4 regions of the Mesorhizobium sp. FG116 genome follow, and region 1 is predicted to be linked to each of the others. Evidence: predicted binding sites of a transcription regulator. Region 1 holds the regulator's gene; each other region holds the start of a gene.

Region 1 (5,859 bases):
TCGAGCGCATGTCGGGCGCAATCATCATCCTTCTCATTTTCCTGATGGCCATGAACATCACGGCAATCGTGCTGCGCCGGCGTTTCGAGCGGCGCTGGTAGCAAAGGGGCGAACAATGAATATCATGACCGAAAAAACCCTTGAAAGCGCGGTGGACGCCAAGATGAGCAGCCAATCCAACGAAGCGATCAAGATGCGCGGCGACAAGGTCGGCGTGTTCTACGGCGACAAGCAGGCGCTGTTCGACGTCGATCTTCTGGTGCGGCAGAACCAGGTGACGGCGCTTATCGGGCCGTCTGGTTGCGGCAAATCCACCTTCCTGCGTTGCCTCAACCGCATGAACGACACCATCGACAGCGCCCGCGTGGTCGGCAAGATCACGCTCGACGGCGAGGATGTCTACGACAAGGCGATCGACGTGGTGGAATTGCGCGCCCGCGTCGGCATGGTGTTCCAGAAGCCAAATCCGTTCCCGAAATCGATCTACGAAAACGTGGCCTATGGCCCGCGCATCCACGGCCTTGCCCGCAACAAGACCGATCTCGACGGCATCGTCGAAACGAGCCTGAAGCGCGCCGGCCTGTTCAACGAGGTCAAGGACCGCCTGCATGAGCCGGGCACCGGGCTTTCCGGCGGTCAGCAGCAGCGCCTGTGCATCGCGCGCGCCATTGCGGTGTCGCCCGAAGTGATCCTGATGGACGAGCCTTGCTCGGCGCTCGACCCGATCGCCACCGCGAGGGTGGAAGAACTGATCGACGAACTGCGCCAGAACTACACCATCGTCATCGTGACCCACTCCATGCAGCAGGCGGCGCGCGTGTCGCAGCGCACGGCGATGTTCCATCTCGGCTATCTGGTCGAGGAGGGCGCGACCGAGAAGATGTTCACCAACCCCGACGACAAGCGCACGCAGGACTATATCACCGGCCGCTTCGGCTGAGCCGTTATCTGCGAAACGCCAAGAGATTTGAGGACAGCATCATGGGTGAGCACACCGTTGCGTCATTTGACGAAGACCTCAACGAGGTCAGCAGACTGGTTCGCGACATGGGCGATCTTGCCGGCTCGATGGTGAGCGGGGCGACGCGCGCGCTGCTCACCTCCGACAATGCGCTGGCCCAGCGCGTTGTCTCCGAGGACGCGGTGATGGACACGCGCCAGCGCGAACTGGACGACCGCGCGATCACGCTGATCGCCAAGCGCCAGCCGATGGCGCAGGACCTGCGCGCGGTGGTCGGCGCCATCCGTATGGCAGGCGACCTGGAAAGGATCGGAGATCTGGCCAAGAACATCGCCAAGCGCGTCAGCGCGGTCGGGCAATCGGCCGCGCCGCGCGAACTCGCCCATTCCATCGAGACCATGGCAGGACTTGTGCTTGACCAGGTGCAGGGCGTCATCGAGCGCCACGCGGCCCGCGACGCCGCAGGGCTGGTGAAGCTGCGCGACGAGGACGAACGCATCGATGTCAAGTATACGTCGGTGTTTCGCGAACTTCTCACCTACATGATGGAGGACCCGCGCAACATCACGCCCTGCACGCATCTGTTGTTTTGCGCCAAGAACCTTGAGCGCATCGGCGATCATGTGACCAATATCGCGGAAAACGCCTACTATGTGCTGACCGGCGAGCAGTTGCCGGTGCATCGTCCTAAGCAGGACGAGACGGCAATGTCCGCCGCCTGACGCGCAAGACGGGAAGACGAACAAGATGATTGCACCGCGCATCATGGTGGTCGAAGACGAGGAGCCGCTGGGCGTCCTGCTTCGCTACAATCTGGAATCGGAAGGCTATCAGGTCGAAGTGATCCCGCGCGGCGACGAAGCCGAGATCAGGCTTCAGGAGAATGTGCCCGACCTTCTGGTGCTCGACTGGATGGTGCCTGCGGTTTCCGGTATCGAATTGTGCCGCCGCCTGCGCATGCGCCCGGAGACCGAGCGCTTGCCGATCATCATGCTGACGGCGCGCGGTGAGGAGAGCGACCGCGTGCGCGGGCTTTCCACGGGTGCCGACGACTATCTGGTCAAGCCGTTCTCGACGCCCGAATTCATGGCGCGGGTGAAGGCGCTGTTGCGGCGGGCCAAGCCCGAAGTGCTGTCCTCCGTTCTGAAGGTCGGCGACATCGTGCTCGACCGCGAGTCGCACCGAGTCTACCGCAAGAAAAGCGAGATCAAGCTTGGGCCGACCGAGTTCCGCCTGCTCGAATTCATGATGCGTCATCCGGGGCGGGTGTTCTCGCGCGGGCAGTTGCTCGACAATGTCTGGGGCGAGACCATCTATATCGACGAGCGCACCGTGGACGTGCATGTCGGGCGGCTGCGCAAGGCGGTCAACAACGGCCGCATGCCGGACGTCATCAGGACCATTCGCGGCTCCGGCTACGCGATACAGGAAGAGTAGGGCAGTTAAAGGAAAGTCGGCCGAGCGCTCACGCCATTTCGTGCCCGGCGGCGAGTTCCATCTGGGCCGGGTTGCCGGCGGCGAAAATCTCGTTATCGACGAAGGTCAGCGCGCGCATGGCGCAGCCGCCGCGTAGCAGCGCAAGCTCGTCCGGTTCGGTGTCGAAGGATATCGAGGTCGAGTGGTGGCCGCCCGCCGTGCGGGCGATGGCTTCGCGCAGCGCCGGTTCGATGAGGTCGAAGGCCGCAGCACTTGCCCCGACCATTGCGACCGGGGCCGGATCAATCAGCGCAAACAGGCTGCCGAGGCCGAAGCCGAGTGCCTCGCCGGCCTTGCGATAGGCTTCCCGTTCCGGCCCGTCATGATCCCTAGCCGCGTCCGCCAAGGCGCGCATGTCGGCCTCGCCGATGTCGTCCACCGGTTCGGCGTTCTCGTCCATGCGCCGCGCATTGCGCCAGATGGCGTAGTTGCCGGCATAGGCTTCGATGCAGCCGCGCCGCCCGCAACGGCAAAGCGCGCCGTCCGGACGGTGGATCATGTGGCCGAACTCGCCGCCGGACGAATGCGTGCCGGTAAAGAGTTCGCCCTTCAGCACCAGCCCCATGCCGATGCCGTGCGACAACAGGATGGCGATGAAGTCGTTGCGGTAGCGTTCCGGGTCGCGCCAGCGCAGCGCCACCGCCATCATGTTGCAGTCATTCTCGACCGTGACGGGCACGGAGAACTCGCGTTCCAGTATGTCGGCAAAGGCGATGTCGGTGTGCGGCGTGATCGGCGACCAGAGCATGGCGCGGGCGGGCGCATCGGTGATGCCCTGTATGGCCAAAACGATGCGCAGGACGCGACGGCCGTCGCGCCTTGGATCGTCGAGCTTGCGCCGGACGATTGCCACGCATTCGCTGATGAGCTGTTCGCGCGGCATGGCGCGGGTGTCGAGCCGATGCTGTTCTTCGGCGACGATTTCGCCGGCATAGTCAAGCAAGGTGGCGGCGAGGAAATTGAGCGACAGAACGACCGTCATCACCACGGCAGCCTTCGGCTCAAGCGTCAGCGCCACTTGCGGCCGGCCACGCTTGAGGGCAAGCTGTTCGTGGCGGGCCTCGGCCAGAATGCCTTCGGCAATCAGGTCGGACGAGATGGCCGATATGGTGGAGTGGCTGAGGCCGGTGACCGCGGCGATTTCGGTGCGCGAGGTCTGGCCATTGCGCCGCACGGCCGAGATGACCATGGCGCGGTTGCGCCGTCGCAAATCGTCGTGGCGGATTCCAACCGTCATGTCGCGTTGTCCTCCCTCCGGCCGCGCGCCGTGCATAACAGCACAGTGATAGTGTCAGAAGCTCCAAGGGATGTCATTATTTAATTCGAGTTCCGAAAAAAATCATTTGCGGCTGCGGAATCCCAGTTGACAGAGATGCGGTGTTGCGGCACACTTTTTTCGAGGCTCGAAAAAAAGAGCTTCCGCACCAGCATCGGGTCAGATTAGTCGCGCCTGTGTGGCGCAGGGAGGAAATCATGAGGAAATTTACGGCCGCCATCCTGGCGGGTGCCGCTATGTCGCTGACGCTTGTCGCGACCGCCGAGGCAAAGGACAAGGTCATCGGCGTCTCCTGGTCGAACTTCCAGGAAGAGCGTTGGAAGACCGACGAGGCTGCCATGAAGGCGGCAATCGAGGCTGCCGGCGACAAGTACATCTCCGCCGACGCGCAGTCGTCCGCGGCCAAGCAGCTTACCGACGTCGAAAGCCTGATCAGCCAGGGCGCCAATGCGCTGATCATTCTGGCGCAGGACGCTTCGGCCATCGGCCCGGCAGTGCAGAAGGCGCTGGACGAGAGCATTCCGGTCGTCGGCTATGACCGCCTGATCGAGAACAAGGACGTCTTCTACCTCACCTTCGACAACAAGGAAGTCGGCCGCATGCAGGCCCGCGAAGTGTTCAAGGTGAAGCCGGAAGGCAACTACGTCTTCATCAAGGGCTCGGGTGCCGATCCGAACGCCGACTTCCTGTTCGCAGGTTCGATGGAAGTGCTCAAGGAAGCCATCGACAGCGGCAAGATCAAGAATGTCGGCGAGGCCTATACCGATGGCTGGCTGCCGGCCAACGCCCAGAAGAACATGGAGCAGTTCCTGACCGCCAACGACAACAAGGTCGATGCGGTTGTGGCGGCCAATGACGGCACCGCCGGCGGCGTTGTCGCAGCTCTGACGGCGCAGGGTCTTGCAGGCAGCGTTCCGGTCTCGGGCCAGGACGGCGACCATGCCGCCCTGAATCGCGTGGCGCTGGGCACCCAGACCGTTTCGGTGTGGAAGGATGCACGTGAGCTCGGCAAGAACGCCGCCGAGATCGCTTCGCAGCTTGCCGACGGCAAGGCCATGACCGACATCGCCAATGTGCAGGACTTCACCACGCCTGGCGGCAACACCGTCAAGTCGGTGTTCCTGACCCCGATCGCGATCACCAAGGACAATCTCAACGTCGTCATCGACGCCGGCTGGATTTCCAAGGATGCGGTTTGCGCCGGCGTCGCCGCTGGTGCGGTTGCGGCCTGCAACTAAGTTCGCCTGACGGCAAACACGATGCGCCGCGGCCCAAAAGCCGCGGCGTTTTCAAAAGCCGCAGGTGCAATTGCCCAGTTCACTACGGAACGCCGCAATTGACGGCGAGGGCACGCGATGAGGCCACATCTTTCAACGCGCTTTCCGCTTCCGGCGACGCCGGAAAGACAATAGCATGAGCTTGCTGCGCCGATGCGTCGGACCGAACTGGACGCAGCGAATATCGATCCGATGCAAGACGGCCAGATGGGCAACACGCCGATTGGTTGGATGCTTGTCTGCAGACATCAGCAAGCCGGTGGGAGGAAATCATGAGTGACGCGACCTCTGCAACGACGGTCGACCGGGCGCGCGAGGCCGAACTCGGCCCCGTCGCCCGCTTCCTGAAAGCGACAGAACTCGACACCCGCATGCTGGGCATGGTCGCGGCGCTGATCCTGATCTGGATCGTGCTGCACTTCCTGTCCGGCGGGCTGTTCCTGACACCGCGCAACCTGTGGAACCTCTCGGTCCAGACCTCGTCGGTCGCGATCATGGCGACCGGCATGGTGCTGGTCATCGTCATGCGCAACATCGACCTGTCGGTGGGTTCGCTTGAAGGCGTCATCGGCATGATCATGGGCGTGCTGCAAGCCCAGATACTCATTCGTGTAGTGGGCTTTCCAGCCGGCGACCCGTGGATTTGGATCATCGCGCTTGCCTGCGGCGTAGCCTTCGGCCTGCTGATCGGGGCGTTCCAGGGCTTCATCATCGCCTATCTGGAAGTGCCGTCCTTTATCGTCACGCTCGGCGGCCTTTTGGTCTGGCGCGGCGCGGCATGGTGGGTGACCAGCGGCCAGACGGTCGCGCCGCTCGATGCAACGTTCCAGCTCATGGGCGGCGGTCCAAACGGTTCCATCGGCGCGACG
Region 2 (5,859 bases), on a different contig from region 1:
TGCTGCGTTTATCGCAGAAATCGTGCGCGCCGGCATCATGGGGGTGCCGCGCGGTCAAACGGAAGCGTACTCGGCTTTGGGCCTTCGCTCGAACCTCGGCCTGAGGCTTGTGGTCATTCCGCAAGCAATGCGCATCATCATTCCGCCGCTGACAAGCCAGTATCTTAATCTTACAAAGAATTCCTCGCTTGCCGTTGCGATTGGCTATCCTGATCTCTATGCGGTTGGTGGCACGATCCTCAATCAGACAGGACAGGCGATTGAGGTGGTGGTCATCTTCATGGTGGTCTACCTGAGCATCAGTATCCTCACTTCAATTCTCATGAATTGGTTCAATACCAAAATGGCGTTGAAGGAGAGGTGACCCATGCAAGAGCATGATATGTCATGGGTTCGCACCGAAATGGCTTTGGCTCAGGCAGCACCTGGCTCTCAGGTCGGGTTTGGGGCATGGATTCGCAAGAACCTGTTTTCGACCCCATTTGATGCTGCACTGTCGCTGCTTGCGATTCTTGCGCTTGCCTGGTCTGTTCCGCATATCCTGAACTGGCTCTTTTTCGATGCAGTCTGGACAGGTGCGGACAGGACAGCTTGCTTGACTACCGAACAGGGGGGGCAACTTCCTGCCGGATGGAGCGGGGCCTGCTGGCCATTTGTCAGCGGCCGCTTCGGTCAATTCATGTTCGGCCGATATCCGCTTGAAGAGCGCTGGCGGGTTATCCTGACCGGTATTCTGTTCATTGCTCTTTTGGCGCCTCTCCTTATTCCGAAAGTGCCCTACAAGGGGTTGAACGCCATCTTGTTTTTCGGCGTTTTCCCGTTCGTGGCATTCTTCCTGCTAGTCGGCGGCGCCTTCGGTCTCCGATATGTGGAAACGCCCCTCTGGGGCGGCCTCATGGTTACCTTGGTGATTTCTTACGTCGGCATCGTCGTATCATTGCCGCTTGGCGTATTGCTCGCCCTGGGGCGGCGCTCAAAAATGCCGATCGTCAAGCTTCTTTCGGTGATCTTCATCGAAGCTGTGCGCGGTGTCCCTCTCGTCACCGTTCTCTTTATGGCAAGCTTCATGCTTCCCCTGTTCGTGCCTCCCGGCATGACTTTCGACAAGCTTTTGCGTGCGCTTATCGGCGTGGCGCTGTTTGCGTCGGCGTATATGGCGGAGGTCGTGCGCGGCGGATTGCAGGCCATTCCGAAGGGGCAATACGAAGGCGCCGATTCACTGGGGCTCGGTTACTGGCAGAAGATGGGTTTTATCATCATGCCCCAGGCGTTGAAGCTCGTCATACCCGGCATCGTCAATACTTTCATCGGTATGTTCAAGGACACCACTCTGGTCCTCATCATCTCGATGTTCGATCTGCTTGGGGTGGTGAAGCAGAATATTTCTGGCGACCCGACCTGGGCAACACCCCAGACTGCCAAGACAGGCTACATCTTCGCGGCAGCTATTTTCTGGGTGTTCTGTTTCGGTATGTCTCGCTACTCCCAATATATGGAACGCCGGCTCGATACCGGCCATAAACGCTAGACAAAGGGGAATGGCTTATGGCCACCGAAAACGCAGTCAGCGCGGAAGAGATCAAGGTCAACACCAACAAAATGCAGGTTTCAGCTACCGATGTAGCGATCGAAATCATTGGCATGCATAAATGGTACGGCGAATTCCATGTGCTGAAGGACATTAACCTGAAGGTCATGCGCGGCGAGCGCATCGTCATTTGCGGCCCGTCCGGCTCAGGCAAGTCGACCATGATCAGGTGCATCAATCGGTTGGAAGAACACCAGAAGGGCAAGATCATTGTTGATGGCAAGGAACTGACCAACGATCTCAAGAAGATCGATGAGGTTCGCCGTGAGGTCGGCATGGTGTTCCAGCACTTCAACCTATTTCCGCATCTGACCATCCTCGAGAATTGCACGCTTGCTCCAATCTGGGTTCGCAAGATTCCGAAGAAGCAGGCTGAGGAAACGGCCATGCATTTCTTGGCGCGGGTCAAGATTCCGGAACAGGCGCACAAGTATCCCGGCCAGCTCTCGGGCGGACAGCAGCAGCGCGTCGCAATCGCGCGTTCGCTTTGCATGAACCCGCGCATCATGCTGTTCGATGAGCCGACTTCGGCGCTCGATCCGGAAATGATCAAAGAGGTTCTGGAAACCATGGTCGGCCTTGCGGAAGAAGGCATGACCATGCTGTGCGTAACGCATGAAATGGGGTTTGCGCGCAAGGTCGCGAACCGGGTCATCTTCATGGATGCCGGCCAGATCGTGGAACAGAACACGCCTGCGGAGTTCTTCGATCACCCTCGGCATGAGCGCACAAAGCTGTTCCTGTCGCAGATTCTCCACTGATCGTTCTGTAGCCTCTATGAAAACGGCCCGGTCATTTTATGGCCGGGCTTTTTTATCAGTTAATGCAGTGGTTTATGCGGTGTCGTTGACGGAACTGGAGTCCGGTAGTCGCCAACCATAAAGCCAGTCGAGATCAGCGGCGAGCTGCTCGGGCGAACGCAATTTCAAGACGAGATTACGGGCGAGCGCGACTGGCCCCGCCGCATGCCACGCGAGATGATTGAGCGCACCGCGCCGAACAACTTTGTTGACGCGATCCTTGCGCTGCTGTTCCCATGCAGAAAGTGCCGTTGCGAGTTCATCGTCAATGGCGATGCAGTCGGCCAACAGGGCGGCATCCTCGATTGCCATCGCGGCTCCCTGGGCGGCGAATGGTGTCATGGCGTGAGCAGCATCGCCGATGAGCGCGGTGGCTTTTGCAGTCCATGCCCCGTTCGGATCAACGCTGTGCAGCGGCCAGGCCGCCCAGCCTTTTGACAAATGCACAAGCTCTCGGAGTTTCGGCGAAGTGTTGCGCATGGCTTGCGCGAGGATTTTGATATCTGCGTTGCCGAACCAGCTGTCGGCAATTCGCTCACCTTTGGTGAAAGCAACGAGATTGATCTTCGTGCCGGCACTAATTGGATAGGCGATCAGGTGGAAACGGCTGTGGAGGAAAGCCGTCACGGCGTCAGCATTTGCGATACCTGCAAATGCCTTTCCGGCGGGCCCGTCGAGCGCGATCGTGGTGCGCCATGCCAATTCTCCGGTGAACTGGCTGGGGGCAGTCGTTCTTACCGCGCTGCGAACCACCGACCAGACACCGTCGGCTCCAACAAGCAGTCCTGCGCCGACTTTCGAAACTTCGCCAGCGCAATTCAGCGAAGCTTCAACACGGTTCGCGTGTTGCTGCACGTCGGTTACTCGTGCGCCTGTCGTGAGTTCGATCCGGTTGCTTCGGCTGGCTGTAGCCAACAAGGCGGTTTGGAGATCCGCCCGATGGACAACGAGGTAAGGGGCCTTCCAGCGCCTCTCGGCCGCGCCACCGAGTAGTATGGCCGTGAGTGTCTTGAGGGTGCCTGCGTCCCTTAGTTCGACTGCGCGAGGTTGCACGGCATAAGGCAGCAATTCCGGAAGAACGCCCAGTTCACGCAAGATGTGTGTGGCATTGGGTGAAAGCTGCAGGCCTGCGCCGAAAGCTTCCAGTTGCGATGCCTGTTCACAAATCCTGACTGAAAAACCTCGTCTTGCGAAAGCGATGGACGCCGTAAGGCCGGCTATTCCAGCGCCCGCAATGATGACCGACCGGGATCGTTCATCGATCAAGATGCCGGCTTTCAGGCAGCGCGATCGACATAGGCGCAGTTCGGCGGCAACGTCTCGCCAGCCTTTAATCCTGCGTTGTAGCGATACAGCGTCGAGCAATAGGGGCAGACCTTTTCGTTGTCTGCACCCAGGTCGAGAAAGACGTGCGGATGGTCGAAAGGCGGGTTGGCGCCGACGCACATGAATTCTTTCACGCCGATCTCGATTGCCGCATGGCCTTGATCGTTCTGGAAATGGGGAATGGAACCGCCGGCCATGATCGTCTCCTTCGGGCTCGTGCCACTTGCGTTTGGAGCATAACCCGGCTCTTTGCAAGATCGATGAAATGAAACTGTCGCAAAACCCTGTCAGAGGATAAATTGAGCCGGATAACCGGCGTTCAGGGCTGGAGAAAACAGGGACATGAGCGAGTTGAAGCCGGTTCAAGCCGAATTCGTCACCACCGAAGCCCCGCCGATGGAAAGCGGTAACCCGGACCGGTTCGTCAACCGCGAGTTTTCCTGGTTGCAGTTCAATCGTCGGGTGCTCGAGGAGTCGCAAAATCCGAGACATCCATTGCTTGAGCGGATCCGCTTTTTGTCGATTTCCGCGGCGAACCTGGATGAGTTCTTCATGGTGCGTGTTGCCGGCCTGGCCGGTCAGGTGCGCGAGAAGATTGCACTGAAAAGCCCCGACGGTCGTACTCCGGAACAGCAGCTCGAACAAATCCTGCGGGAGGTCGAGCGCCTTCAGGAAGATCAGCAGAAAAGCCTTTCGGCATTGATGGAACTGCTGAACGAGGAAGGTATCGAGACCATCACCAGCGATGCGTTGACCAAGGAAGAACGCGTTTGGCTCGAGGAGCATTTCCGTGAGCAGGTGTTTCCGGTCTTGACGCCTCTTTCGATTGATCCGGCACATCCATTTCCCTTCATTCCCAATCTCGGCTTCTCGATGGCCTTGCAGCTTCGCCACCGCAAGGAAGGCGAGGAAATGAGTGCTCTTTTGAGGCTTCCGCCCGCGCTGAAGCGCTATGTTCGCTTGCCCGATCGCAAGAACCATGTTCGCTTCATTCCACTGGAAGAGGTGGTTGCGATTTACATCGGCAAGCTGTTCCCAGGCTATGAGGTCAAGGGATCGGGCACTTTCCAGATCATTCGCGACAGCGATATCGAGGTCGAGGAGGAATCGGAAGATCTGGTCCGCCTGTTTGAGACGGCTCTGAAGCGCCGGCGGCGTGGGTCGGTGATCCGTATCGAGTTCGACAGCAAGATGCCGGAAGAGCTGCGCGATTTCGTGGCTGGCGAACTGGGTGTTGCTGCCAACCGAATCAGCGTGCTCAACGGTCCGCTGGCACTCAGCCAGATTGCGGAGATCGTTGCGGTTGCCCGCGACGATCTCAAGTTCACCCCTTACAACCCGCGCTTTCCAGAGCGGATTCGCGAGCATGGCGGAGACTGTTTCGCGGCTATCCGTGAAAAAGATATCGTCGTCCACCACCCCTACGAATCGTTCGATGTGGTCGTTCAGTTCCTGAGGCAAGCAGCCGCGGACCCTGAAGTCGTAGCTATCAAGCAAACGCTTTATCGCACCTCCAATGACAGCCCGATCGTGCGCGCATTGATAGATGCCGCCGAGGCGGGGAAGTCGGTCACTGCGCTGGTGGAACTCAAGGCGCGCTTTGACGAGGAGGCGAATATCCGCTGGGCGCGCGACCTTGAGCGCGCTGGCGTGCAGGTCGTGTTCGGCTTTCTGGAACTGAAGACCCACGCGAAGATGTCGCTCGTGGTGCGGCGCGAGGACGGACGCTTGCGCAACTACGTGCACCTTGGAACGGGCAACTATCACCCGATTACGGCGCGCATCTATACCGATCTGTCGTTCTTTACGACCGATCCGCAGATTGCGCGCGACGTGGCTCAGATATTCAATTTCATCACCGGCTATGCGGAACCGGCGGAGGAGATGACCATCGCATTGTCGCCCTACACGTTGCGCAGCCGCATCCTTGGCCATATCGCCACCGAGGTCGAGCATGCACGCAATGGACGGCCGGCGCGCATCTGGATGAAAATGAACTCCCTCGTAGATCCCTCCGTTATCGATGCGCTCTATGAGGCCAGTCGTGCGGGAGTGGAAATCGACCTTGTTGTACGCGGCATATGTTGCCTGCGACCTCAGGTTCCCGGCCTTTCGGAAAATATCCGCGTCAAGTCGATCGTCGGC
Region 3 (5,859 bases), on a different contig from region 1:
TCCATCATCTGTTTGACGGTGGACATCGCGATATTCGCCGAATCGAGATTGGGGAAGACGAGCAGGTTTGCTTCGCCCTTCAGGCGTGAATGCGGAAAGACGCGCTGGCGCAGTTGCGGCGAGAGCGCCGAATCGGCGTTCATTTCGCCGTCGCATTCCAGTTCCGGCGCGAGCCGGGCAATGAGTTCCGCCGCGTGGCGCATCTTGGCAGCGCTTGCCGTATCGCGCGAACCGAAATCGGAATGGGACAGCAGCGCGGCCTTTGGCTCGATACCGAAGCGCCGGATTTCTTCCGCCGCGAGCACCGTCATTTCGGCGATCTCCTCCGCCGTCGGATCGACAGTGACATAAGTGTCGGTGAAGAAGGTGATGCCGCGCTGCGAAATCAGCATGGAGAGGGTCGAAAGGTCATTATCCTTGATGCCCGGCCGAGGCCCGATGATGAGCGAGACGTTGCGCAGATGCTTGCTGAACCGGCCTTCCAGACCGCACAACATCGCATCGCCATCGCCGCGCTTCAGGGCGAGGGCCGCAATCACGGTGTTGTCGGTGCGCACCATCGTGCGCGCAGCTTCTTGGGTGACGCCGCGCCGTCCCGCCAGTTCGATGAGAAGATCGACATAGTGCCGGTAGCGGGGATCATCCTCGGGGTTGATGAGCTGGAAATCCTTGCCGGCCTTGATCTTGAGCCCGTAGCGCCTGAGGCGCACGTCGATGACATGCGGCCGCCCGATCAGGATCGGCTCGGCAATGCCTTCTTCGACGACCACCTGCGTGGCGCGCAGCACCCGCTCATCCTCGCCATCCGCATAGACGACGCGCTTGGCCGTGGAGGCGCGCGCCGTGGTGAACACCGGCTTCATGACCAGGCCGGAGCGGAAGACGAAGCGGTTGAGCTTGTCCACGTAAGCGGGGAAATCGGTGATCGGGCGCGTGGCGACTCCGGTGTCGCAGGCCGCCTTGGCGACCGCCGGCGCGATCCGCAGGATGAGGCGCGGATCGAACGGCGAGGGGATGAGGAATTCCGGGCCGAAAATGGGTGTCTCGCCGGAGTAGGCGCGCGCGGCGACATCGGAGGGTTCCTCGCGGGCCAGCGCTGCAATGGCGCGCACCGCCGCCATCTTCATCTCCTCGTTGATCGCCTTGGCGCCGCAGTCGAGCGCGCCGCGGAAGATGTAAGGAAAGCACAGCACGTTATTGACTTGATTGGGGAAATCCGAACGGCCGGTGCAGATCATCGCGTCCGGGCGAGCTTCGCGCGCCGTCTCCGGCATGATCTCCGGCGTCGGGTTGGCAAGCGCGAGAACGAGCGGCTTGTCCGCCATCAGCTTGAGCAGTTCCGGCTTCAAAACGCCTGCGGCAGACAGGCCGAGGAACACATCCGCGCCCGGCAGGACGTCGGCCAGCGTACGCGCGTTGGTGTCCTTGACGTAAGGGTCTTTCCAGCGGTCCATTTCATCGACGCGGCCCTTATAGGCGACGCCGAAACGGTCGGTGACCCAGATGTTTTCTATCCGGACGCCGAGCGAAACGAGAAGGTTGAGGCACGCCAGCGCCGCCGCGCCCGCGCCGGAGGTGACGACCTTGATGTTCTCGATCGACTTGCCGGCGAATTCCAGGCCGTTGAGGATCGCCGCCGCCACGATGATCGCGGTTCCGTGCTGGTCGTCGTGGAACACCGGGATGTTCATGCGCGCCTTGAGCTGTTCTTCCACCTCGAAGCATTCGGGCGCCTTGATGTCCTCTAGGTTGATGCCGCCGAAGGTGGGTTCGAGCGCCGAGATGGTGTTGACCATGCGGTCTATGTCCGGCGCGTCGATTTCGATGTCGAAGACGTCGATGCCGGCGAATTTCTTGAACAGGACGGCCTTGCCTTCCATCACTGGCTTGGAGGCGAGGGGGCCGATATTGCCGAGGCCGAGAACGGCGGTGCCGTTGGAGACGACGCCGACGAGGTTTGCCCTCGCGGTGTAGTCGGCTGCGGTGGCTGGATCGTCGCGGATTTCCAGGCAAGGAGCGGCCACGCCGGGGGAATAGGCAAGCGCGAGGTCGCGCTGGTTGCCGAGCGGCTTGGTGGCCTGGATTTCCAGTTTACCGGGGATGGGATGCTTGTGGAAGAAGAGCGCGGCCTCCTCGAGATCCGACCGCGTCGTTTTCGTATTGCCGCCGTTCATGTCACAGCTCCCCTCGCTCGCCATTGGGACCCAGAAGCCGATGCTTTTTATTATAGTCCGGCTCTAACTGTCTGTTTGAGCGCAATCATTTTCGACAGCCAACCGGCGTCACGCTCTAAACTCGATGTTGGTACTAGCACGCTTTCGTCAAAAGGCACTCACGTAGAGGCCGCCATCCACCGGGATGTTCTGCCCGGTCAGGTAGCCGGCGTGGACCGAACAGAGGAAAGCGCAGACCTGCCCGAACTCTTCCGGGGTGCCCAGCCGCTTTGCCGGAATGTCGGCGCTGATGCGCGCCTTGCGCGCGGTCGCGGCGGCAGGATCTTCGACGGAGCCCGGTTCGTGCGGCCCGCGCAGCCGGTCGGTGTCCAGCTTGCCGGGCAGGAGGTTGTTTATGGTGACGTTGCGGTCGGCCACCGTGCGGGTAATGCCGGCGAGGAAGGATGTGAGGCCGGCGCGGGCGCCGGACGAGAGGTCAAGGCCGGGGATCGGCATGTAGACCGACAAAGATGTGATGTTGACGATGCGGCCGAAGCCGCGCGCGGCCATGCCATCGACGACGGCTTTGACCAGTTCGATCGGGGTCACCATGTTCTGGGTGACGCCCGCGAGGATCTTTTCGCGGTCGAGTTCGCGAAAATCGCGGAACGGCGGGCCGGCGTTGTTGTTGACGAGGATGTCCGGTTCCGGGCAGGCGGCGAGCAAGGTTTTCTGGACGCCGGGCTCAGATACGTCGCCGGCGATTTCGGTGACGGTGACGCCAAAGCGCTCGCGGATTTCAGCGGCGGTGCGGGCCAGAACCTCGGTGTTGCGGCCGTTGACGACGATATCGCAGCCGGCTTCGGCGAGCGCCATGGCGCAGCCGCGCCCGAGCCCCTTGCTCGACGCGCAGACGATGGCTTTGCGGCCGTGAATACCAAGATCCATGAGATGTTCCCTCCAGTTCCTGATCCGGTCACTTGCCTGACGCTACCCTGCGGGCTGGATCAATCGCAACTGTCATACGCTTGTTGCATGAATCGCGGCATAGGCATCACCAAAAGGTGAGATTGCGATGCCCGGCCAAGAACCCCGCACTTTCCGCAGCATTTTCATCTCCGATGTGCATCTGGGATCGAAGGCTGCCAAGACGGAATTCCTGATCGACTTCCTGCGCCACCACGATGCCGATACGATCTACCTTGTCGGCGACATCGTCGATGGATGGCGCTTGCGCCGGACGTGGCATTGGCCGCAGAGCCACAACGATGTCGTGCAGAAACTGCTGCGCAAGGCGCGCAAGGGCAGCAAGATCACCTATATCGCCGGAAACCACGACGAGTTCGCCCGCCAGTTCCAGGGCGTGCATTTCGGCGGCATCGTTGTTGCCGACAGCGTGATCCATGAGACCGCCGACGGCAAGCGCTTCCTCGTCATCCACGGCGACCAGTTCGACACCGTGGTGCACAATGCGCGTTGGCTGGCCTATCTCGGCGACTATGCCTACGACGCGGCGGTGTTCACAAATCGGCTCATCAGCCGCATGCGCAGCCTGCTCGGGCTTGAGTACTGGTCGTTTTCTTCCTGGGCGAAACTGCGGGTGAAGAAGGCTGTCAGCTTCATCGGTTCGTTCCAGACCGTGCTGGTTCAGGAAGCGCGCCGGTCCGAAGCGGATGGCGTGATATGCGGTCACATCCATCACGCAGCCATAGAGACGTTCGGCGACGTCGAATACATTAACACCGGCGACTGGGTCGAAAGCTGCACGGCGGTGGTGGAGCACTTCGACGGCCGCATGGAAATCCTGCGCTGGGCACAGGTGAAATCCGATGCGCCGCCGCCCAGCAACATCCTCGTTCCGATCCGCATCGACGTCCGGGTGCCTGAAGCCGCCTGAAAGGCCGCATGCACAACCGGCGGTATGACCGTTCCGCCAGATAGTGCGCTGTGGTAGATCGACCGAAGCCGCGCCGTCCGGATTCGGGCGGCAGCTTGTCGGATCGTTTCAATTCATGTCCCTGCCGCCGCTTTCGTCAGAACAGCAGATCAGGCCGCGCCATTTCGAATTGCGCATGGCCGCGATCTTCTTCACGCTTCTGATCCCGAACGGCATTTACATCCCGTATTTTCCGCTTTGGCTGACCGAAAACGGCTTTGGTCCCGAAGAGGTCGCGGTGATCCTGTCCGCGCCGATGTTCCTGCGCGTGGTGACGACGCCGTTCCTGACTGCGATGGCCGATCGGGCCAGCGACCGGGCAAATGTCTATATCGCGCTCGTCGCCGCCTCGGTCCTCGTCTCCGCAGGCTACTTCCTGCAACCCACTTACGTACTGGTTTTGGCCGTATCGCTCGCGCTGGCAGTGGTGTGGACGCCGCATTCGCCGATAGGCGATTCGATCGCGCTGTCGGGGGTCCGGCGCTATGGCGCGAACTATACCGGGATGCGCATTTGGGGTTCGATATCGTTCCTCTGTGCAAATCTCGCCGGCGGCTTCATTCTGGCGCACACCGGCGCTCAATCGGTGCCGCTGATCGTATTCCTGTCGTTTTGCGCGGCATTGGTCGCTGGCCTGTTTGCCCCACGCCTCGGCCCACCGCGCCGCGCGTCACCCTTGTCCGCGACAGACATGCAAGTATCTGCGCCGAAGCTGCTCAATCCTTATTTTCTCTACTTCGCGGCTGGCACTGGCATTCTCATAGGCAGCCATGGCTTCCTGTACGGGTTCGTATCGATTTACTGGAAGTCCATCGGCATCAGCGATTCCATAATCGGCCTGTTGTGGGCCTGGGGCGTTGCGGCCGAAATCGGCATGTTCCTGTTCTTCAACAGGCTCTTTGCCTCATCGACCGTTGTGAAGGTGATGGTGCTGGCGGGGGTTGGCGCGGTCGTGCGCTGGCTGATTTTCCCCTTGATCTGGCCTTTGGGACTTGGCGTTGCTGGCTTCTTTGCCGTGCAAACGCTGCACGCGCTTTCGACGGCCCTGATCCTGATCGGCTTGCAGAAGATGATTGCCGAGACCGTTGCCGAGGAACAGACCGGGGCTGCCCAAGGCATTGCCTATTTCAGCAACGGCTTTTGCACGGCGGCGGTGACCCTGGTTTCAGGGCCGATCTACCACCGGTTCGGGGTGGACGGCTTCTTTGCGATGATAGCCGTAGCCTTGGTGGGCCTGGCATGCATTGGCCTTGCCGCGCGCTCAGCCCCAAAGCGCTTGTGATGGCGGCGAGACGAGCGATCCCTCATAGGTGAGGCCGGGTTCGCGGTCCACCGCGAGCAACAGCGGTCCATCCAGATCGACGAATTCGGCACCTTGTGCCAAAAGCACCGCCGGCGCCATGGCGAGCGAGGTGCCGACCATGCAGCCCACCATGATGCCGAACCCCAATTCGCGGGCGCGATCCCGCAAAAGCAGGGCTCCCGTCAACCCGCCAGCCTTGTCGAGCTTGATGTTGACGGCATCGTAAAGGCCGATAAGGGCTTCGAGGTCGCGGGCTTCATGCACGCTTTCGTCGGCGCAGATCGGTATCGGATGCGGAATTTTCTTCAGGATGCCGTCGCGCCCTGCCGGCAGCGGCTGTTCGACAAGGGCCACTCCGAGTTCCGCCGCCGCCGCCAGGTTTTCGACGATGTTGTCGTCGGTCCAGCCTTCATTGGCATCGAGGATGATGCGCGAGCGAGGGGCCGCTTCCGCGACCGCTCGGATGC
Region 4 (5,859 bases), on a different contig from region 1:
CGGAAGCACCGGACTGCCTTGTCACCATAGACAGCCCTGATTTTTCGCTGCGCGTGGCGAAAAAGGTGCGGGCGGCAGAGCCCGATCTGCCCATCATCCACTATGTATGCCCCAGCGTGTGGGCATGGCGGCCCGGCAGAGCCGTCACAATGGCCCAGTTCGTCGACCATATTTTGTGCATCCTGCCCTTCGAAGTCGAGGCGCTGAAACGCCTCAAAGGGCCAAACGGCACCTATGTCGGCCATCGTCTCACTCACGAGGCTGGAGTCTTGAAAGCAGCAGAAGCACAAGCCGCGCCTCGAGACCTGTCGAACGACCGCGTCAAGACATTGCTGTTGCTGCCGGGCTCGCGCAACGGCGAGGTAAGTCGGTTGATCGAGCCGTTCGGCAAAGCGGTCTCGATCCTGAAATCTCGGGGCCATCGCCTTCGACTGGTACTGCCGACCGTTCCACATGTTCAAGAACAGGTGCGCCAGCGCGTTGCCGCATGGGACCAGCAGCCTGAGATATTGCTGGAGCCTGATCGCAAATGGCAGGCTTATGGACGTGCAGACGCCGCGCTGATTGCGTCGGGCACCGTATCGCTGGAACTAGCCCTGTCAGGCGTTCCGATGATGTCGACCTACAAATTGGACGCTGGCGCGCGCATCCTGCAACGATTCGTGCCGATATGGTCGGGGCTGTTGCCCAACCTGATCGCGGACCGCCCGGTTGTTCCCGAAGTGTACAACGAATATGTCCGCCCCCAGTCGCTTGCCCGCTACATCGAGGCGTTGTGGTCCGACAGCGGCATGCGGCGGTGGCAGATCGACGGATTTCAGGAGGTCAGGCGGCGAATGCACACTGACCGGCCGGCCGGCGAACTGGCTGCTGAGGTGGTGCTCAAGACCATCCGCAAGAAGGCTGGCGGAAAGCCGATCTAGAACAAGCGCCCAAGAATCAAAAACCCCCGGCCGGAGCCAGGGGTTTGGAAACGTCAGGTGCCACTGAGACCAGTGATTACTTGATCTTGGTTTCCTTGAATTCGACGTGCTTCTTGGCAACCGGGTCGTACTTGCGGAACGAAAGCTTGTCCGTCTTGGTACGGCTGTTTTTGCTGGTCACATAGAAGAAACCGGTGTCGGCGGTCGACAAGAGCTTGATCTTGATATTCGCGGCTTTAGCCATGATTTCTATCCGTTGGTATTCTTGGGGTTGAGCCGCAACTGCATGGGCCTTTGCCCCGACGCGGAAACTTGGCGCGACACATAAAGATTGCGCCTGAAAAGTCAAGCCTTCGGCACAATGCCTCAACTCGTATGGGCGACCAGCTTGTTCACGGTTTCGGGGAAGAAGTCCGGTGCGCCATGATGCTTGCCGAACATCATGTCATATTGCAGGTAGCGATAATCGCGCACTGCCGGATCAATTTCCTTTTGCCTTGCCCAGTCGGGCGTGGCCTGGCCATCTTCGCTCAGAAGCAGATTGCGGTCGACGACATCATACCGCTCGGCAAGGTTCTTCAGGAAACCCGTGTAATAGGGGTGCGTAATGCCCGCAGCCTCAAACACGTGAAGCGGCAGGAAAGACGGGCTGACGGTTCCGATGTTTTCCGACGGGCCGGTACGGTTCGACCAGACGACGAGCGGCGTTCCACGATGCAGGCGCATGTTCTCGGCCGATTCCTTGCGCGGCGCCACGTTATCCTTGAGGAAGCCCGTCTCAACATAGACCGGGCCGAGCGGCGGCAAGTGGTCGCCGAAGAAGGCGATGACGGTCGGGCGTTCGCGCTTGCTCGCCCAGTCGACAAGCCGCTGCAGGTTACGGTCGGCGTCAGCCGCACCTTCTGCATAGCTTTGCAGCGAATCGCGCGCCCACTGGCTCGTCTGCGCCTTCACCTGATGTGTCGCGTCGCTGTAGCGGTTCGGCTCATAAGGACCGTGGTTCTGCAGGCTGACCGCGAAGAAGAAGAACGGATTTTCGGTCGTATCCGCCTCGCGCATGATCTCGTCTGTCATCGACTCGTCGGACGCAAGCGGCCCCCGCTTCTTCATGTAGGCGAGGTTTTCTTCGGACTTGAACTCATCGAAACCGAAGGCTGCGTAGACCGGTGTGCGGTTCCAGAACCAGTTCGTGCCCGGGTGAATGGCGCGCGTTTCATAGCCTTCGCTGCGCAGGAACGTGGCCATGGAAGGCACGGGCGAGCGCACGTATTGCTGGTATGGAATGCTGCCGGCCGGCAGGAAGGCATTTGAAAAGCCGGTCAGGGCCTCGAATTCGACGTTGGCGGTCATGCCACCAAACTCAGGCGAAAACACTTCACCGGATTGCAGCTTGCGGACGCTTGAGATCGGGTCAGGGGTGATGGTGACGCCGGGCAACTTGGTCGGGTCCCAGAAGGACTCGCTCATGACGATGATGATGTCGGGCTTTTCCTCGGGGAGAGACGCCGCGACGGTCGGCTTCTGGATCGCCGCGATCGCCTTGTCGGAATAATCCTTCGGCGCGGTGACATGCGCCATCGGAACATTCAGGGCGAAAGCGAGCGCAAAGCCGTTGCTGGCGTAGTTTTCCTTCTGGTCCCACATCATCGGGATGATCTGAAGCCTGTCGCGCGTCCAGGAAAATGTCGCGTAGTCCATAAGCGAGACGAAGAAAGCGAGCAGGGGCAGAGTAAGCAGCAGGCGGGCAGCGCGGCCCTTGTAGCTCATGGCCCAGACGCGCCGGCGCCATTGACGCCAGATATAGACCAGCAAGGCGAGCCCGGCGACGATGCCAAGGGCCATCGCGATGCCGGTCAGCGGACGTTCACGCACCAGAAGCGGCATAAGCTCGAAAATCTGGCGGGCGTAGAGGAAATCGGTCGGATAGAGTGGGTCGCCGAGATAGAGCGATTTCTGATGGCCGACGAAAGCAAGCGTCAGGGTCAGCGGTGCTACAACCAGAAGTCCCTGGTAAATGCGCCCGAGCAGGGCATCGAGGCCAATCAGGATCAGCGCGAAGAGGATGATGGTGGTCCAACCCGGCTTGAACGGTTGGGCGAAGAAAGCGATGGTGCCGGACAGGTCGCCGCGGAATATCCATTCGATGGCGAATACGAGGATGGCTGAAGCGAGGAGCGTGAAGACGCCATAACGCGCGCCTGCCATGGCCATTCCAGGCCCGCCATCGCTTCTCGCCGCAAGGGCGTATCGTTCACTCTTTGCCAACTCAACTTCCCCGGCCACACGCGGCGTCACGAAACTGTCACGTCATTGTCACGAAAAGCTAGAGCTTGTGGCAAAATTGGGAAGAGCCGGCGAACAAATCGTGTTTGATTTTAACGATGCGTGATCAAAAAAGCCTTGTTTCTATATGCGTTTGACCGGCGCAGGCACGTCGGAGCAGGCTTGACTTGGGCCGCCGGGATGGGCGACACGCAGAGAAAGCAGCGATAGAGGCAGATCATGGCAATCGCATTCACGTTTCCGGGGCAAGGAAGCCAGGCCGTTGGCATGGGCAAGGATCTCGCCGATGCGTTTCCAGAGGCGCGCCGCGTTTTCGAAGAAGTTGACGAGGCACTTGGCGAAAAGCTTTCGACCCTGATGTGGGAAGGACCGGAAGAGACATTGACGCTGACCGCCAATGCGCAGCCAGCGCTGATGGCCGTTTCGCTCGCGGCAATCCGGGCACTCGAGGCGCGCGGCTTTTCGCTGAAGGGCAAGGTTGCCTACGTCGCGGGCCATTCGCTTGGCGAATATTCAGCGCTCGCCGCAGCAGGCTTTATCTCAGTGGCTGACGCTGCGCGCTTGTTGCGCATACGTGGCAACGCCATGCAGGCTGCCGTTGCGCCGGGCGAGGGCGCAATGGCTGCGATCATCGGCCTTGAACAGGCCGATGTGGAAGCCGCTTGCTCCGAAGCCGCGAACGGCTCGGTCTGCCAGATCGCGAACGACAATGGCGGTGGCCAGTTCGTGATCTCCGGAACCAAGGAAGCCGTTGAACGCGCTGCGAAAATCTGCACAGAAAAAGGCGCGAAGCGGGCCTTGATGCTGCAGGTTTCCGCCCCTTTCCATTCGGCGCTCATGGCACCGGCGGCGGGCGCGATGCGCGAGGCGCTGGCCAATGTGGCGCGACATGCTCCGGTCGTTCCGGTGGTGTCCAACGTGTCGGTGGTGCCAACGAGCGACACAGACGTGATAACCGCCCGGCTGGTCGAACAGGTGACCGGTCGCGTTCGCTGGCGCGAAACCGTCGAGTGGTTCGCGGGCAATGGCGTTTCCACCTTGTATGAGGTTGGCGCGGGAAAAGTGCTGTCCGGACTGGCGCGGCGCATCAATCGTGATATCGCAGTGGGTGCCGTCGGCACATCCGCCGATGTCGATGCGGCCCTGGCAGCATTGGGCTGAGATAATCCAATCGACCCCACCCGTGTGAAGGGTGCGCTCTTGAGGAGATGGGAATGTTTGATCTGACTGGCCGCAAAGCGCTGGTGACGGGTGCAACCGGCGGAATTGGCGAGGCAATTGCGCGTATCCTGCATGCCCAGGGCGCTATAGTCGGCCTGCATGGCACGCGGCTTGAGAAGCTGGAAGCGCTGGCTGGGGAGCTTGGCGAGCGCGTAAAGCTTTTTCCAGCCAATCTGGCCGACCGCGACGAGGTCAAGGCGCTTGGCCAGAAGGCAGAGGCTGAGTTGGAAGGCGTCGATATCCTCGTCAACAACGCCGGCATCACCAAGGACGGCCTGTTCGTGCGTATGTCCGACGCGGATTGGGACAGCGTGATCGACATCAATCTGTCCGCGGTTTTCCGGCTTACCCGAGAGTTGACGCACCCGATGATGCGCCGCCGCCATGGCCGTATCATCAACATCACGTCGGTGGTCGGTGTTACCGGCAATCCGGGGCAGGCGAATTACTGTGCCTCGAAGGCTGGCATGATCGGCTTTTCGAAGTCGCTGGCGCAGGAAATCGCCACCCGCAATATCACCGTGAACTGCGTGGCGCCCGGTTTCATAGAATCGGCCATGACCGACAAGCTGAACGACAAGCAGAAAGAGGCCATCATGGCCGCAATTCCCGCTAAGCGCATGGGAACCGGCGCGGAAGTGGCGTCGGCGGTGGCTTATCTCGCTTCGAATGAGGCGGCCTACATCACCGGCCAGACCATCCATGTGAATGGCGGCATGGCGATGATCTAGGATTGGTCCGCGCCGCTGGATCGATTCGCGTTTTACCTTGGACCTGCGTGGTTTTTCGTGTAACTGCCCCGCATCTTGATGGTCCGGGTGATATCCGGTTTGCTTGTGTTGAGTTTTAAGCAGAACCATCTTTCAGCTTGATTAGCGTCATTCCGACCGCTAACGAAGACAGACAAACTTGAAGACGAGGATGCCCAAATGAGTGACACCGCAGAGCGCGTCAAGAAGATCGTTATCGAGCACCTCGGCGTTGACGCCGACAAGGTAACGGAACAGGCGAGCTTCATCGATGACCTGGGCGCGGACAGCCTTGATACCGTCGAACTCGTCATGGCTTTCGAAGAAGAATTCGGCGTCGAGATTCCTGATGACGCAGCCGAGACGATCCTCACGGTCGGCGACGCCGTGAAGTACATCGACAAGGCATCGGCCTGATCTTCCCAGCGATCAAATTCCGGAAGATTTTGCGATGAGGCGAGTGGTCGTCACAGGCCTCGGCCTGCTTTCTCCGTTCGGCATGGGCTACGAGCACGGTTGGAAGGAACTTCTGACCGGGCGTAGCGCTGCTCGACGGGTGACGGAGTTCGAGGTTGACGATCTGCCTTGCAAGATCGCGCACATTATTCCTCGCGGCGATGGCACCAACGGGACATTCAATCCCGAGGCCGTGCTTGAGCCGAAGGAACTGCGCAAGATCGGCG

Evidence for each region. The regulator PhoB, encoded in region 1, activates phosphate uptake and scavenging genes when phosphate is short. The targets are predictions, from matches to a motif close to TGTCATNNANCTGTCAT.
Region 2: the regulator PhoB is predicted to act here: its motif matches at 3,976-3,992, upstream of ACODTY_RS03235 (RNA degradosome polyphosphate kinase).
Region 3: the regulator PhoB is predicted to act here: its motif matches at 3,172-3,188, upstream of ACODTY_RS21840 (UDP-2,3-diacylglucosamine diphosphatase).
Region 4: the regulator PhoB is predicted to act here: its motif matches at 3,213-3,229, upstream of ACODTY_RS05600 (LTA synthase family protein).

Annotation. Positions count from the first base shown of each region.
Region 1 is NZ_JBMDKS010000009.1:43,659-49,517, forward strand. It holds gene pstA (phosphate ABC transporter permease PstA) at 1-101, shown strand, start outside; gene pstB (phosphate ABC transporter ATP-binding protein PstB) at 116-940, shown strand; gene phoU (phosphate signaling complex protein PhoU) at 982-1,683, shown strand; gene phoB (phosphate regulon transcriptional regulator PhoB) at 1,709-2,398, shown strand; gene ACODTY_RS09485 (ROK family transcriptional regulator) at 2,427-3,674, opposite strand; gene xylF (D-xylose ABC transporter substrate-binding protein) at 3,911-4,951, shown strand; gene ACODTY_RS09495 (sugar ABC transporter permease) at 5,263-5,859, shown strand, end outside.
Region 2 is NZ_JBMDKS010000002.1:256,379-262,237, forward strand. It holds gene ACODTY_RS03210 (amino acid ABC transporter permease) at 1-364, shown strand, start outside; gene ACODTY_RS03215 (amino acid ABC transporter permease) at 368-1,528, shown strand; gene ACODTY_RS03220 (amino acid ABC transporter ATP-binding protein) at 1,546-2,349, shown strand; gene ACODTY_RS03225 (FAD-dependent monooxygenase) at 2,422-3,654, opposite strand; gene ACODTY_RS03230 (zinc-finger domain-containing protein) at 3,666-3,911, opposite strand; gene ACODTY_RS03235 (RNA degradosome polyphosphate kinase) at 4,057-5,859, shown strand, end outside.
Region 3 is NZ_JBMDKS010000039.1:14,961-20,819, reverse strand. It holds gene ACODTY_RS21850 (NADP-dependent malic enzyme) at 1-2,174, opposite strand, end outside; gene ACODTY_RS21845 (SDR family oxidoreductase) at 2,322-3,101, opposite strand; gene ACODTY_RS21840 (UDP-2,3-diacylglucosamine diphosphatase) at 3,229-4,050, shown strand; gene ACODTY_RS21835 (MFS transporter) at 4,166-5,371, shown strand; gene dgcA (N-acetyl-D-Glu racemase DgcA) at 5,351-5,859, opposite strand, start outside.
Region 4 is NZ_JBMDKS010000004.1:137,012-142,870, reverse strand. It holds gene lpxB (lipid-A-disaccharide synthase) at 1-923, shown strand, start outside; gene rpmG (50S ribosomal protein L33) at 1,000-1,167, opposite strand; gene ACODTY_RS05600 (LTA synthase family protein) at 1,290-3,128, opposite strand; gene fabD (ACP S-malonyltransferase) at 3,426-4,367, shown strand; gene fabG (3-oxoacyl-[acyl-carrier-protein] reductase) at 4,421-5,158, shown strand; gene ACODTY_RS05585 (acyl carrier protein) at 5,357-5,593, shown strand; gene fabF (beta-ketoacyl-ACP synthase II) at 5,628-5,859, shown strand, end outside.